Regions from separate parts of the Paenibacillus xinjiangensis genome, predicted to be linked through region 2. Evidence: riboswitches for the same ligand, from Rfam matches in the RefSeq annotation. Region 2 holds a riboswitch; the other holds the start of a gene.

Region 1 (6,942 bases), on a different contig from region 2:
TGATGTTGTCCACTTTCTTGACAGAGGTCCATTACTACAATGCAATTTCCTATGATTTACTGTTATACACGAAAACAGCGGATTTGATTGTATGAAATACAACCTAAAGAACTTATTACTACCATCCCTGCTGTTTTGATTGCACAAAATACAATGTAGCCTCCAGCTCGTGTGCTCTGAAAGCTATCATTAGGCCAGCGCTCAGAGCATCTGTCTGCGTGTAACATGACTCTGGAAGTCGTGGCCGATTTAGAGCATATCTATGCCGCGCATGCTGATTACACTATTAGCAGGAATGGCACTAGCGCTATCGGGCGCTATTCTACAGATTATTACTAGGAATAATCTGGCTGATCCTGGGCTGCTAGGGCGGCTATTATTTATCTATTCTCCTATCAGCGGAAGGTAGGCTTCACACCGTTCAAGCTTGTTCTGACTGGTGTAGGGTTCTCGTCGTCGCCTTAATTGGCGCCCCTTACTTCGTATACTTGCTGTACCGTTCGAAATAAGAGAATATAGACAAATCCATTTCTATTTCATATGATATAGAAAATAACAATGAAATGAGTAATAGATCCATATAGCTTCACGATAATAGCAAACCTGCCGAAAAGCAGCGACGCAAAACTATAGGGCCTAAGGGTGAGAACCTAGGGCAGCCAGTTGCCGAACGAAGATAGTGATAGGAACAGGCATTTATGCTCGTTGTTATTGCGTAATCTGAACACAGTTCGGGGTGAATCCGGACTGTGTTTTTATGTTCGCAATAATGAACGGGAGGATCATCTTATATGAAGAAAATCATAATTGCCTTATGCGCCGTACTTTTGACTTATATAGCGATCCCCGAGGTGATACTAGCGAAAACAATCTATAAGTATACGACCAATGCCAATTTATCAACGTGGCTGTGGGATACCTCAGAGATAGTTACTCGTCCTAATGCTGTAATGAAGGATCTTATCAACCATTCGGTGAAGGAATTAAGGCTGCAGATAGATCCTACTATTGCTTATAGCAGCTATAAAGCTTTTATTAGTAAAGCGAATGCGAATGGAATTAAGGTTCATGCATTGGATGGGGCACCTCAGTGGGTTGCCGACGATGGCACAGAGCTTCAAACCGCCTTTGTTAACTGGCTGAAAGACTATCAAAAGAAGGCAGCCGTTAATGAAAAGTTTGCAGGCATACATTTGGATGTTGAGCCTTACGAGAATGAAGATTATGAAGATCACAGTGAAAACTATTTGGAAGCCTACCAATCCATGATGCTTGATTTCAAAACCTATTCTAGTGAGCTTGAAATTACATTTGGAATTGATATTCCATTCTGGTTCTATGGTGTGAATTATACGAACCAGTATGGTGCAGGCAATATTGCCGAATGGCTGTGTCAGCATGTGAAGCTGATAACCATTATGGCCTACCGGGATAAAGCGGAGGGAACGAACGGTATCATCAATATTGCTGCTAAGGAAATGAAGCTATTCGAGCAATATAATGTAAAAGGCACGATTGCCGTTGAAACAGGACGGCTTACGGCTTCCACTAACTTTGTAACCTTCTATGAGGAGAGCAAAGCGTATATGGACCAGCAGTTAGAGATTGTATATGACAGCTATAAGACCCATTCGGAATTTAATGGAATAGCCATTCACTATTATGATAGTTGGATGCGAATGAAATAAGAGAGTAGAAGAGAGCAGCCCCAGGCATCGGAGGGGTTGTTTTTTTATCTTACAGTTTATTTCCAAATTTATATAGTTTTCGATAGATTTGTCATAGGTATATAGACATCGGTTCTAATTACCTATAAAATGTAAAAAGGAGGGATTTTGAGGGTGATGTCTAGGAAAAAGGTATGGATACTATTGTTGATGATTTTACTAATTACTGCTATTGTCATTGGTTATGAACAACTAGCCTCAGAGAACCACTCGGAGGAGCGGGCCGTTGTTCCTAAGGTGAACGGAGTTAAATATGTTAGTAAGACGGATGCTTCTTCCTTCTATGTCCTTCAAGGTGACCAGTGGAATAAAATGTTTATCAAGGGCGTGAATATCGGCGCAGGTAAACCGGGGACTTTTCCAGGAGAGGTCGCTATCACCTATGAGGAGTACTATAGATGGTTCGGTTATATATCCGCAATGAATGCGAATACGATCAGGGTGTATACGGAGCTGAGACCACAATTTTATAACGCTTTATATGATTTCAATCAAGAAGCCAAAAAAGAAGGCAAGCCGCTTATCTACGTCATCCATGGTGTTTGGGTGAATGAGAACGATATTCTAACCATTGATGATGCATTCGGCAGTGAAGATAAAATCATGAATGATGTTATCCAGAGCGGCAAAGATATCGTTGATATCATACATGGTAACAACTATCTCCCCGTTCGCAAGGGTCACGCAGACGGTACATATACAGCCGATATTTCGGAATATGTCGTGGGTTGGATATTAGGCATTGAATGGGAGCCTTCTTTTGTTATGGGTACGGATGAGAATAACACTGCACGCAATCATTATGATGGAGAGTTCCTATATACGGAGAATGCTTCTCCATTCGAGGCTTTTCTGGCAGAAGTAGGAGATAAGATTATCACGTATGAGATGGACAAATACAGTATGCAGAGACCGGTGGCATTCTCCAACTGGGTGACGACGGACCCTCTGGAGCATCCTAATGAGCCCTACTTAAATGAAGATCGAGTAGAAGTGAATGTAGAGCACGTGAAATGGCATGATACCTTCAAGCCAGGCATGTTCGCGTCTTATCACGTCTACCCTTATTATCCAGATTCAATGAGCTTCCAGACGGATTATATTGCATACATGGATTCCGAGGGTAAGCCTAACCCATATCTCGCATATCTGGAGGATATCAAGAAGGTTCATACGATGCCGATTGTCATATCTGAGTTCGGTATCCCGGCATCAAGAGGCAAAGCGCATGAGAACGCAGTAACAGGGTTTAACCAAGGGTTTATAGACGAGAAAACGCAGGGCGATATGCTGGTACATATGATTAACGACATTCACACAGCAAATCTTGCGGGAGGGCTGGTCTTCTCATGGCAGGACGAGTGGTTCAAGCGAACGTGGAATAACAGTGAGCTAGATTTGCCGGATTACCGTCCATATTGGTCCAATGTTCAGACCAATGAGCAGCATTTTGGCTTATTGGCCTTTGATCCAGGTGAGACAGAGAACATCAGCTATGTCGATGGGAAGGTTGATGAATGGGCGAATGATGCCCCTCTCTACTCGAAGGATGGAATGAACTTATATATCAAGAGCGATGAAGCGTATGTTTATTTAAGAGTAGATGCACCGGATTTTGACTTCAATAAGGATAAGCTGCTCATACCAATTGATAGTATAGATGGCCAAGGCAATGAGCAATATTCGGAATATGATACAACCTTTAGTCATCCAGCAGATTTTGTCATTAGCATTAATGGGTCTGCAGATTCTCGTCTGCTAGTGGATGCCTATTATGATAATTATTATTTCCGTTATGCGGTACAGAATAAGTTTATTGACAAGAATGAAGCATTTCAGAAGAAAAATTCTGGTCTATTCAATCCGATTATGTTGGCCTTGAGTAGAAGGATTACAATTCCGAATACGGATATCGAGATTCCATTCACCGGTTATGAAACGGGTCTTCTTGAGTATGGCAATGCCAATCCGGACAGTCCGGATTTCAATTCACTCAGTGATTTCTATTACGAGAATGGTCAATTAGAAATAAGAATACCATGGCAGCTGCTGAATGTGATGGACCCCTCGAACAAAGTAATCATTGATGACATGTATGCTCGCGGGAAAATATCGCCACTTCAGATTGAGGGCATTCATGTTGGGCTTGTCCGGATTGACAATCGTAATAAGGAAGAAGACATGCAGCAGGTGCCAATGAACAGGTATACGTGGAAGAATTGGGAGATGCCAACGTTCCATGAGAGGCTGAAGCCCTCGTATTATATTTTACAAAAAGGGTTCCTAGAATTAGAGTCTAGAAATTGAGGTCTGGAATAAAATGAACTGGAAAAAACTTAAAGTACGATACGTGATACTCATCCTGTTATTCGTCGTTCTAGCGGCACCCTTCGTGCTCTGGCAGAGTAAAGGCAGCAAATATCTTGATATCGTAGTGCTTAATAAGACCTTCCCTATACAGACTAACGCCTCTGGAGAGGGGAGTGAGCTGGATTACAGCAAGCAGAGAGGGCTGTTCTGGCTTCTTGGTTATATGGGCATTAAGCAGCCGGAGACTAAAAAAGCATATGATATTCATCGCGATTATTATGGTAACTTTCTGGTGGATGGAAGGCTGGAGAATAAACCGCTTGAGCAACGGCCAACTGTTCCTGATCTGATCTATTTATCGGATATGTATGGCACCGGAGGTTCTAGAATCAATGGGGTAGAGGCCGCAGGGATTTCTGGTATGACTGATGAAGAGATTGCGTTCATTGCAACCAGCTATGAGAAGGGGACAACTGTCATTGGGGAATACAACATTGCAGGAGACCCGACAAAGGCTAACGTATCGAAGGAGCTGGAATCGATCTTTGGCTTGCATTACACGGGCTTAGCGGGCAAATTCTTCTCCGACCTATCCTCAACTGCCGATGTGCCTAGCTGGATCAGAGCTATCTATGAACAGCAATACGGCAGACAATGGAATATGACTGGCGGAGGTATCGTTATAGCTGGCAATAATAGAATTGTCGTCCTACAGCGTGATATTGGTTTTACTGGACGAACACTCCAAGTGAGTATGACGGAAGAGAATACGGATGTCTATAATACGAAGGAGATTGACTATTATAACTGGTTTGAAATTGTGGAGCCAACGAATCAGGATTCGGTAATTGCTTGGTACAACTTGAATCTAACGAAAGAGGGAGAGGATCAGCTAAAGCCATTCGGCCTCAGCCAGAAGCTCCCTGCCATAATTGCTAATCAAGCGAATGGGAAGAGCTCCTATTATATGGCTGGTGATTTCACGGATTACCGAGCGCCGGACAAAATCAAACAGTTCTTGGGAGCAGCCGCTTTGTATCGTTATTTCAGTATCGATAATGAGGGTGATTTATCATACTTTTACTGGAATTTCTATATGCCCTTTATGTCTACCCTATTGCGAGATCTGAAGCCGTTAGACCAGAGCTTATCTTATACAGGGGAGACGGAGAGGTTAAGCGACGGGAAACAGCTCGTGTCCAAGATAACGGATGGGCAGTTCTCGGTGTACAGAAATGGCTCGTGGAATAAGCTGTATGTCAAAGGCGTTGATATCGGGGCTACCATTCCCGGTACGGTAAACAGCGGCTTGCCTGATGACCCAGCCTTTTATAAGGATTGGTTCGAGAAAATTGCAGAGATGAACGCCAATACCATTAGGGTTTATACGTTGATGCCTTCTGAATTCTACCGTGCCCTTGATGTCTATAATTTCAATCATCCTGATAGAGCACTATATCTCTTACAGAATATATCGACTGCTCAGACCCCGCTGGCAGATAACTATTGGGATAGTGACTATAATCGGTCTTATCAGGAAGCCATTAAGCATACAATTGATGCCATTCATGGCCAAGCGACGATCACTGATGGGCAGAATCAGGATACGTACAAGAGTGATGTCTCAGGCTATGTGCTGGGATACTTAGTAGATCCGGGACTCCGTTCAGTATCTGTTGCAGCAACGGATGCAGCGGCTTCCAGTGGGTACACAGGCGAATATGCATCTGCTGGTGCTAACGCTACACCAACCGAAGCATGGCTTGCATCTGTGGTGGATAACGTCTATCTGTACGAGCAGGTCAACTATAATATTCAGCACCCGACTGGCGTGGTTAGCCATCCAGAGGTGGAAAGCTTGTATCATAATCTGTACGGTTCAGCAGCTGATAAGGCCAGCGCGACTGTTACGCTGGGTCATATTGATGTGAGTAATAAAGTAACAAGCGGGCTGTTCGTGGCCCATCGTATTTTCCCTAATCAACTAGGGTTTGCGGAAGGCAGTACGACGGGACACTTATCCTCCTTCACAGGATTCAAGGAATATTTGAATGCCTATGTGAAGGCTCAGAACAAATACCCCGTATTAATTAGTGAATTTGGTCTTCCAACGAGCAATGGCTGGAGCGAAGAAGAGCAGGGTAAGGGGATTTTCACCTTGCTTGCTCATATTAAGGATAGCGGCGCTATGGGTGGTCTAATCTATGAATGGTCTGATGAGTGGGGGAAAAGCAGTGAATCCAGCGCGGACTTCATGATTCCGTATAACCGTGGGGTTCTATGGCATAACATGGTCGATTCTGCACAGCACTATGGCATTATGGCGATGGAGTCAGCAGTTCCTACCACGTATTCGGTTAATATGCGGGGGACCGAGCCCTTGGATACGCTAGCTCTGGCTGCGGATGAATCTTATCTGTACATGAGAGCAGATTTCAGCAAACTGCCTGATTTTAATAAAGAAAGCTTAATGATTTACCTTGATACGATTGATCGTAGGAACGGAGAATATAAGCTTGCTTCTAATCTGGCTGAGACATGGTCAGGGGTAGAGTTCAATATTCGGCTCGATAGTCCGGACCAAGCAGAATTGCTGGTCATTCCAAGCTACAATGCAGCCGAAGGGTCCTACTATACTGCAGTGTCAACCAAGGGTCTATTCGAGAGAATGAAGAAGGAAATCTCACCGGCTTATGTTACACAAGCAGGCAAAAAGGTAGATGCGGTGTATGAGGATGCATCAACCTTAACGGCGGGGTCTTTTGAGAACAGCTCAAGCCACTTTTATGTGGACGATAATCAGTTGAACATAAGAATTCCATGGGCAAGATTGAACTTCTCAGATCCATCCAGCCTTCTCGTAATCAATGATGATCAGAACAAGGGGAAACTAACGAAGAAGGAT
Region 2 (6,942 bases):
CCGCTCACCAGCCATATTCGCGATGCTGCCCCATATCGAAGCCGTGCTTGGTATTTATGGCGTTCGCGGAGGGACCTACAGTATTGTTGAGGCATTATTGCGACTTGCAGAGGAGCTTGGTGCAACGGTGCGAACCTCGATCCGTGTAGAACGAATTATGTCGCATGATGGGCATGTGTCCGGTGTGGTGACAGATGAAGGCTTTATGCCTGCGGATGTTGTGCTTGCTAATGGAGATGTGTTGTCTGTCTGTAGGGACTTGATCAGTGAAGAGGCTAGACCTTCGATGCCTAACAAGAGAATGAACAGCTACGAGCCCTCGCTTTCGGGCTTCGTTACACTTGTCGGCATTAAGCGCAAATACGAGGAGCTGGATCATCACACTGTGTTTTTCCCAGAGAGCTATGGCAGTGAGTTTGGGGATATATTCAGACGCAGGGTAGCGGCTTCTGATCCGGCCATCTATATTTGCCACTCGGGACACTCCGAGCAAGGGATGGCTCCAGAAGGAGGCAGCAACTTATTCATATTAGCTAATGCTCCCTATACCTCAGACAAGTGGAAGTGGGACGGAGAAGCAGAGGCATACCGATCCTCCTTAATGGACAAGCTCGCCAGCTGCGGTATAGGAGGGTTGGAGCAAGAGGCAGAAGAGATGGCCATCTATACACCTGAGCAGCTTGAGCGGGACACTTCAGCTTATCGAGGGGCGATATATGGTATTTCCTCGAATTCCGCAAGACAGACTTTCTTAAGGCCTTCCAATCGAGGTGACCTGAGAGGGCTGTGGTTCGCAGGTGGAACGACTCACCCTGGAGGAGGAACTCCAATGGTCGCGATGTCTGGATTACTGACAGCACAGGCGATTATTAGAGAGTCTGTCTATCCTAACTAATCTATTTCTTTCTCGTGTGCATGAATAAGAAATATTATATACTATAGAAGGAAATAGTCGTTTTGTCGGGAAGAGGGATGTTATGAGCTTTGAACTAGTGGAAGCAGCGATTCCAGACATCCAAGAGGCATTAACAGCGGGAGAAATAACGTCGAAGCAGCTCGTGCTGGCCTATCTCGAACGAATAGCCGCACATGATAAGAATGGTCTCACGATCAACTCCGTACTAGAGATCAATCCTGATGCTCTGTTTATTGCAGCTGCACTCGATAGCGAGCGCGCAGCGCGCGGACCAAGGGGGCCGCTTCACGGCATACCGATCCTGCTGAAGGATAATATCAATACAGGGGACAAGATGCACACTAGCGCCGGATCACTAGCGCTCGCAGATTCTTATGCATCTGAGGATGCTTTTATCGTTAAGAAGCTGCGGGGTGCTGGGGCAATTATTCTTGGCAAAGCCAATATGACGGAATTCGCAAACTTTATGACCAGCGGCATGCCATCAGGGTACAGCTCCAGAGGCGGACAGGTGCTGAATCCCTACAATATCTCTGCTCCAACAGGAGGCTCAAGCGCGGGCTCGGGAGTATCAGTCGCCTGCAGCTTCTGCGCAGCGGCAATTGGCACAGAGACGTCCGGCTCAATATTAAACCCTGGTAATTTAAGCTCGACTGTTGGCATTAAGCCGACTGTCGGACTAGTGAGCCGCAGCGGCATCTTGCCTTTGTCGAACAGTCAAGATACTGCAGGGCCGATGGCAAGATCGGTGAGGGATGCCGTTCTTCTGCTTAATGCGATGACAGGTTATGATGAGAATGATGCGGCAATGGGAGCGAGTCGCTGGCGCAAACAAGAGGATTATAGCTCCTATCTGGATATGGAGGGCTTGAGAGGGGCGAGAATTGGAATTCCTCGAGACTATTATTTCGAGGAGGTAACCGAGGAGCAGCTTGCTATCTTCAATCAAGCCGTTGAGCGGATGAGAGAGCTTGGTGCTGTAATCGTCGATCCAGCTGATATCAGCACAGCCAGACAGATCGTCTATTCCTCTGTCGTATTGAACGAATTCAAATCTGCATTGAATGCTTATTTGGCTAAGCTTGGGCCTGGTGCAGGCGCACGATCCTTGAAAGAGATTATTGCATTTAATCATGCTCATCCAGTAGAGGCATTAAGATATGGTCAAACGACGTTATTACAAGCGGAATATACAAGCTCAGGAAACTTAACCGAGACGAATTACATAAGGGATCGAGCAGCAGATCTACGGTTGTGCGCGGAAGAAGGTATTGATAAGGTAATGGAGAGGTACCAGCTTGATGCGCTGCTATTCCCGGCAGACTTCGGTGCGAGGATAACCTCACGCGCAGGATATCCTTCGATAGTCGTACCTGCAGGATATACTTCAGAAGGCGTGCCCTTTGGCGTAACGTTCTCGGCGAGGGCATACGAGGAGCCGCTGCTTATTAAGCTGGCGTATTCCTATGAGCAGCATACTCGAATTCGCAGGGCGCCGTCTTTACGAAGCTTTATATAGAAGGAAGCAGGTGGATGCTGTAGAAGAACAGTGTTCACCTGTATAGCTTAGGTTGAATAGCTAGGAATGCAAAAAAGAAGCTTGAGTTATCAAGCTTCTAGTAAGTGTGTTCTTTATGGTCGGGACGACACGATTTGAACATGCGACCCCCTGGTCCCAAACCAGGTGCTCTACCAAGCTGAGCTACGTCCCGTAAAGATGGTGCCGGCGAGAGGATTCGAACCCCCGACCTACTGATTACAAGTCAGTTGCTCTACCAACTGAGCTACACCGGCGTGTTAGTGTCTCAAGTACATTGTGTTAATGTCTCAGGCACAAGATGTATTATGCCATAGACTATTATGATTATGCAACCCTTTTATTAAAGTAAAATAATTCAGATAATTCAAGCCCCGCAGCGATGCCGTCACCTGAGCTTTGAATGACGAAATCGCGGGTCTTCTTAACTATAGTAATGAATGACTATGGCAGACGTTTGGCCTTGAAATGAACAACGGCGCTATACTGCATTTTGCCTGTGTTCGGATTAAAGACAGCATGATGGTTCACCGAATGAACATCCAGAAGCAGACCTTTATTGTTCTCAATCTGCTGGTCGATTCTGAGCTCCAGTGTACGCAAATCGTAGGCTTCAAAAAACTCTACCTTGTTCTCAATCAAATCTAATCGAAAGTCCATATCCTACCCCCTGATCTAATATGTTCTAATACTGATCTATTATACCGTCCTGTGTGAATGTTTCAAAGAGCTCCAATCGGGTTAATCATTCGTACACTGGTCAAGGCGATCAGCTAACTACCACAATTCGAGAACGATAATCCGAAATGGAGGAATGACACAATGAGACCATCTGTACAAGTAGTAGAAAGTGGCATAGGAGCTTTGAATGCGGTTCGTGAGCTTAACGTAAGAGGCTATGGAGAGGATGATATCTTTGTTCTAGCCCATGAAGAGGACCGTACGAATTCACTGTCCGAATTCACGAATGCGAGTAAAATCGGTGTTACCGAAGAAGGCGTGTTCAATGCAATGGCTAACATGTTCAGGAGCCGAGGGGACGAGCTTCGCTCGAAGCTTGAATCTGTCGGACTGACGGATCGGGAGGCTGAGCATTATGAGCGGGAGCTCGACAAGGGCAGGGTGCTCATCATAACGAAGGCAGATCATCATTGATCTGAAACATTAGTATACTCATAAACGCGAAGAAGGCGGTGGATGAAATGACCATTAAACATCGAATTTCTTGCTTTGACAGTGAGATAATCGTCAAGCAAACCGACGAGGATGGGCAGGCATTTCAATTAAGTATTCAGAGCGCGACGAATCCGCTCGGTTTGGGTAACAAGCTGGCTGGCTATTCTGATGAAGCAGAAGCGATTCGCAAAGCCGGTCAGTTCTGTGCCTTTTATACCATCGCGAAGGAACAAGGCTATTATTTGAAGGATCAGGCTTTTGTTAAGCCGGATTATGAAGACATTCCAGTATCTGAAGTGTTATTAGAGTATAAGGATGAGCAGCAATTGAAACAGCTGATTCATCCCTAGGATAAGGAATAGAGCAAGATGACTATTATAGTCCTCTTGCTCTATTTTTTTGTTTTACAAAATGTAAGAAATAACCTACAATATTAGACAGACATAGACAAAAACATACATAATCTGATAAAAGGCAAAATTACTGAAAAGTAATGACGCAAAGTTATGGGCCTAAGGTTGCAGACTAAGGCTGCCAGACCACCGGATGCAGGACATATAAGCTTATTTAGCTATGCGCCCCTTCTGTGGCTGCATAGCTTTTTTATTTATCAGGGGTGGAGAAAAAGGAGAGAAATGATGAATAAGGTAAGAAAGTGGATGAAGCTGGTAGGAGCACTGGTGGGTAAGCAAAAAGTAGCAACGAAGCTGTTGTTGATCACGACCGTCATAACCTTGTTTAATATCGGTTCTGGCATACTGATCTATTCCCAGAATTTATCTGTTTCTAATGCGTTAAAAGCTTCAGATCGACTTGATGCAGCAGAAAGAGACTACCGCGAAGTGTCCGATACGATGCTGAGAACGATGCTGGTTATGATTAATTCAATAGAGAATCAGGGTGCAGGCTCTGAAGCAATAGGAGAGGATTTGCAAGCTCTTCCGGCTAAGCTTGAGAAGCTGCTGGTTACCTTCGAGCAGCTGGATAAGGAATATCCACCGAGCATAGACCAAGTACTCTACGCGAATCAAGTGAAAGTATTCGAGCTGGCCTATTATGATCTGATAAGCTATAATTCCGATTATTCGAGCATTGATTCGGAGAAAAAATCAGAGCTCGTTAGAAGCTTGACGAATGTCTATAATATTACACTTAGCTATGGCAATACAGCAGTGGAAGAAAGAATGACGATCGACATCGCTGCAACGGATGACAGGCTAAGCAGAAGCGTTCAGACGACTAATATTATCATTATTATCAATATCATTATTCTTGCGATTATACCGTTCCTGATGTCTTATTCGTTAAGTCGCAGTATCAAGAAGGGTATTGTGGGCATTACGGGCCGTATTACTGCCTATAAGAACAGTGACTTTACGTATGATAAGAAGCTGGTGCGTTCTGATGAATTCGGAGATATCGATGTCGCATTGGCCGATATGGGTGAGCAGCTTCGCAGCACAGTCAAGTCAACACTGGAGGTAAGCCAGGTTGTGCTGAACATCTCTTATAATATGGGGGATATGATTGGCCGCAACCGGACGGCATCGGAGAATGTGAAGGGTCAGATTGATCAAGGTAAAGTGGTCCTATTGTCTCAATATGATGATGCATCATCCATATCTGCGGTTACAGAAGAAATCTCAGCAAGCTCGCAGCAGATCGCGGCTTCCAGTGACTATATTAATAGTGATATGCAGCAAATGAGAGATTCATCTCGGGTAGGCTCGCAGGATATGGAAGGCGTCGTTCAGATGGTCAATCAGACTGTAGAGCAGTTCGAACGGGTCACAGAAGCATTCAACCGGATCACAGAACGCTACAGCAACGTATCCAAGTTTCTGGAGGGCATTCAGGATTTGAACACACAGACCAATCTGCTGTCGCTCAATGCGTCAATTGAATCAGCGCGGGCTGGTGTTCATGGCAGAGGCTTCGCAGTAGTAGCAGAAGAAATTCGCAAGCTGTCTGGCCAAACGGATTCTATCTCTAAAAATATTACGAAGGAGCTGCAGCTTATACAAGGCGATGTTGTGTCAAGCAGCCAGCGTCTTGGTGCATTCGGTCAAGTTATCCAAACAACGAAGCAGGCTTCAATTACCGCAAGCGACATGTTCAAAGGCTTAGAGAAGCAGAGCAGCGCTTTGTCTGAGCAAGTATCAGAAATCTCTACAGCTATTAGCGAGATTACGTCGGGAATGACGCATATCGTCACTGCTGTAGATAAATTACTACAAACTTCGTCTGATGTAAATGGCAAGATGGAGCATATGAGCGGAATGTCCTTGGAGCAGAATGAGGTATCAGATCAGCTGCAAGAACTGGCAGAGAAGCTGAAGCAATCATCTAATAACCTTAAGCAAAATGTAGCTGTCTTCAAAATCTAAATTCAGCTGAATAGGTCTCTTCCGCCATCTCCATTGCTTGGCCTCGTCTGTTCCCACAAGGAACAGGTGAGCTGAATGAAGCAGGCCTTGCTTATTATGAAGAGCTTATCGACAAGCTCCTGGCGAGCGGTATCGAACCGTTCGTTACTCTGTACCACTGGGATCTGCCACAAACGCTTCAAGATCAAGGCGGCTGGGAGAATCGGGCTACGATTGAAGTTTTCGTGAGATATTCTGAGACCGTATTTCTTAGATTAAATGGCAAGGTGAAGAAATGGCTGACCTTGAATGAGCCTTGGTGCATTTCAATTCTATCTAATTATATTGGAGCTCATGCTCCTGGCAAACAGGATATGCAGGCAGCACTTGATGTTGCGCATCATATTCTGGTTGCTCACGGCAAGACTGTTAAGCGATTCAGAGAGCTAAATATTGCCGGGGAAATTGGATACGCTCCGAATACAGAGTGGAGAGAGCCCTACAGTACGAGTGAAGAAGATGTGAGAACAGCGATGCTCCGCAATGCTTCCTTCAACGAATGGTTCCTGTCTCCCGTCCTTAAGGGTGAATATCCACAAGAGGTTGTAGAGTGGTATGCAGGCAAGGGCTATTCCGTTAAGATTGAGGCGGGTGATATGGAAATGATTCACCAGCCAATCGATTTCCTTGGTATCAATTACTACACAGGCAGCCGTTCCGATCTATATTACCGAGAACGGAGCATGCTACGAAGCGGATAAAAAAGAAGGCAAAGTACATGACGAAGCCCGTATTGCATTCTTGCACAAGCATATGGTTGCCTTGCATCGTGCGCTGCAGTCCGGCGTTAACTTGAAGGATTACATGGTGTGGTCGCTTATGGATAACTTTGAATGGGCATTCGGCTACACGAAGCCTTTCGGCCTCGTTCATGTCGATTTCCAGAC

The links. A riboswitch is a leader RNA that binds a small molecule or an ion and turns the genes downstream of it on or off. The one in region 2 is predicted to bind cyclic di-GMP.
Region 1: linked by a shared signal. The riboswitch ahead of AC6ESP_RS15160 (amidase) and the one ahead of AC6ESP_RS16380 (methyl-accepting chemotaxis protein) in region 2 are both predicted to bind cyclic di-GMP.

What each region holds. Positions count from the first base shown of each region.
Region 1 covers NZ_JCAALS010000014.1:81-7,022, forward strand. The annotation lists partial or broken gene AC6ESP_RS15155 (iron chelate uptake ABC transporter family permease subunit) at 254-453, shown strand; cyclic di-GMP riboswitch class I at 587-671, shown strand; gene AC6ESP_RS15160 (amidase) at 792-1,688, shown strand; gene AC6ESP_RS15165 (family 2 glycosyl transferase) at 1,845-4,034, shown strand; gene AC6ESP_RS15170 (hypothetical protein) at 4,048-6,942, shown strand, end outside.
Region 2 covers NZ_JCAALS010000015.1:115,665-122,606, reverse strand. The annotation lists gene AC6ESP_RS16415 (phytoene desaturase family protein) at 1-895, shown strand, start outside; gene AC6ESP_RS16410 (amidase family protein) at 978-2,435, shown strand; tRNA gene AC6ESP_RS16405 (tRNA-Pro) at 2,552-2,628, opposite strand; tRNA gene AC6ESP_RS16400 (tRNA-Thr) at 2,635-2,710, opposite strand; gene AC6ESP_RS16395 (YrzA family protein) at 2,898-3,113, opposite strand; gene AC6ESP_RS16390 (YflT domain-containing protein) at 3,276-3,608, shown strand; gene AC6ESP_RS16385 (hypothetical protein) at 3,656-3,979, shown strand; cyclic di-GMP riboswitch class I at 4,093-4,176, shown strand; gene AC6ESP_RS16380 (methyl-accepting chemotaxis protein) at 4,268-6,016, shown strand; gene AC6ESP_RS16375 (glycoside hydrolase family 1 protein) at 6,043-6,756, shown strand; gene AC6ESP_RS16370 (family 1 glycosylhydrolase) at 6,683-6,942, shown strand, end outside.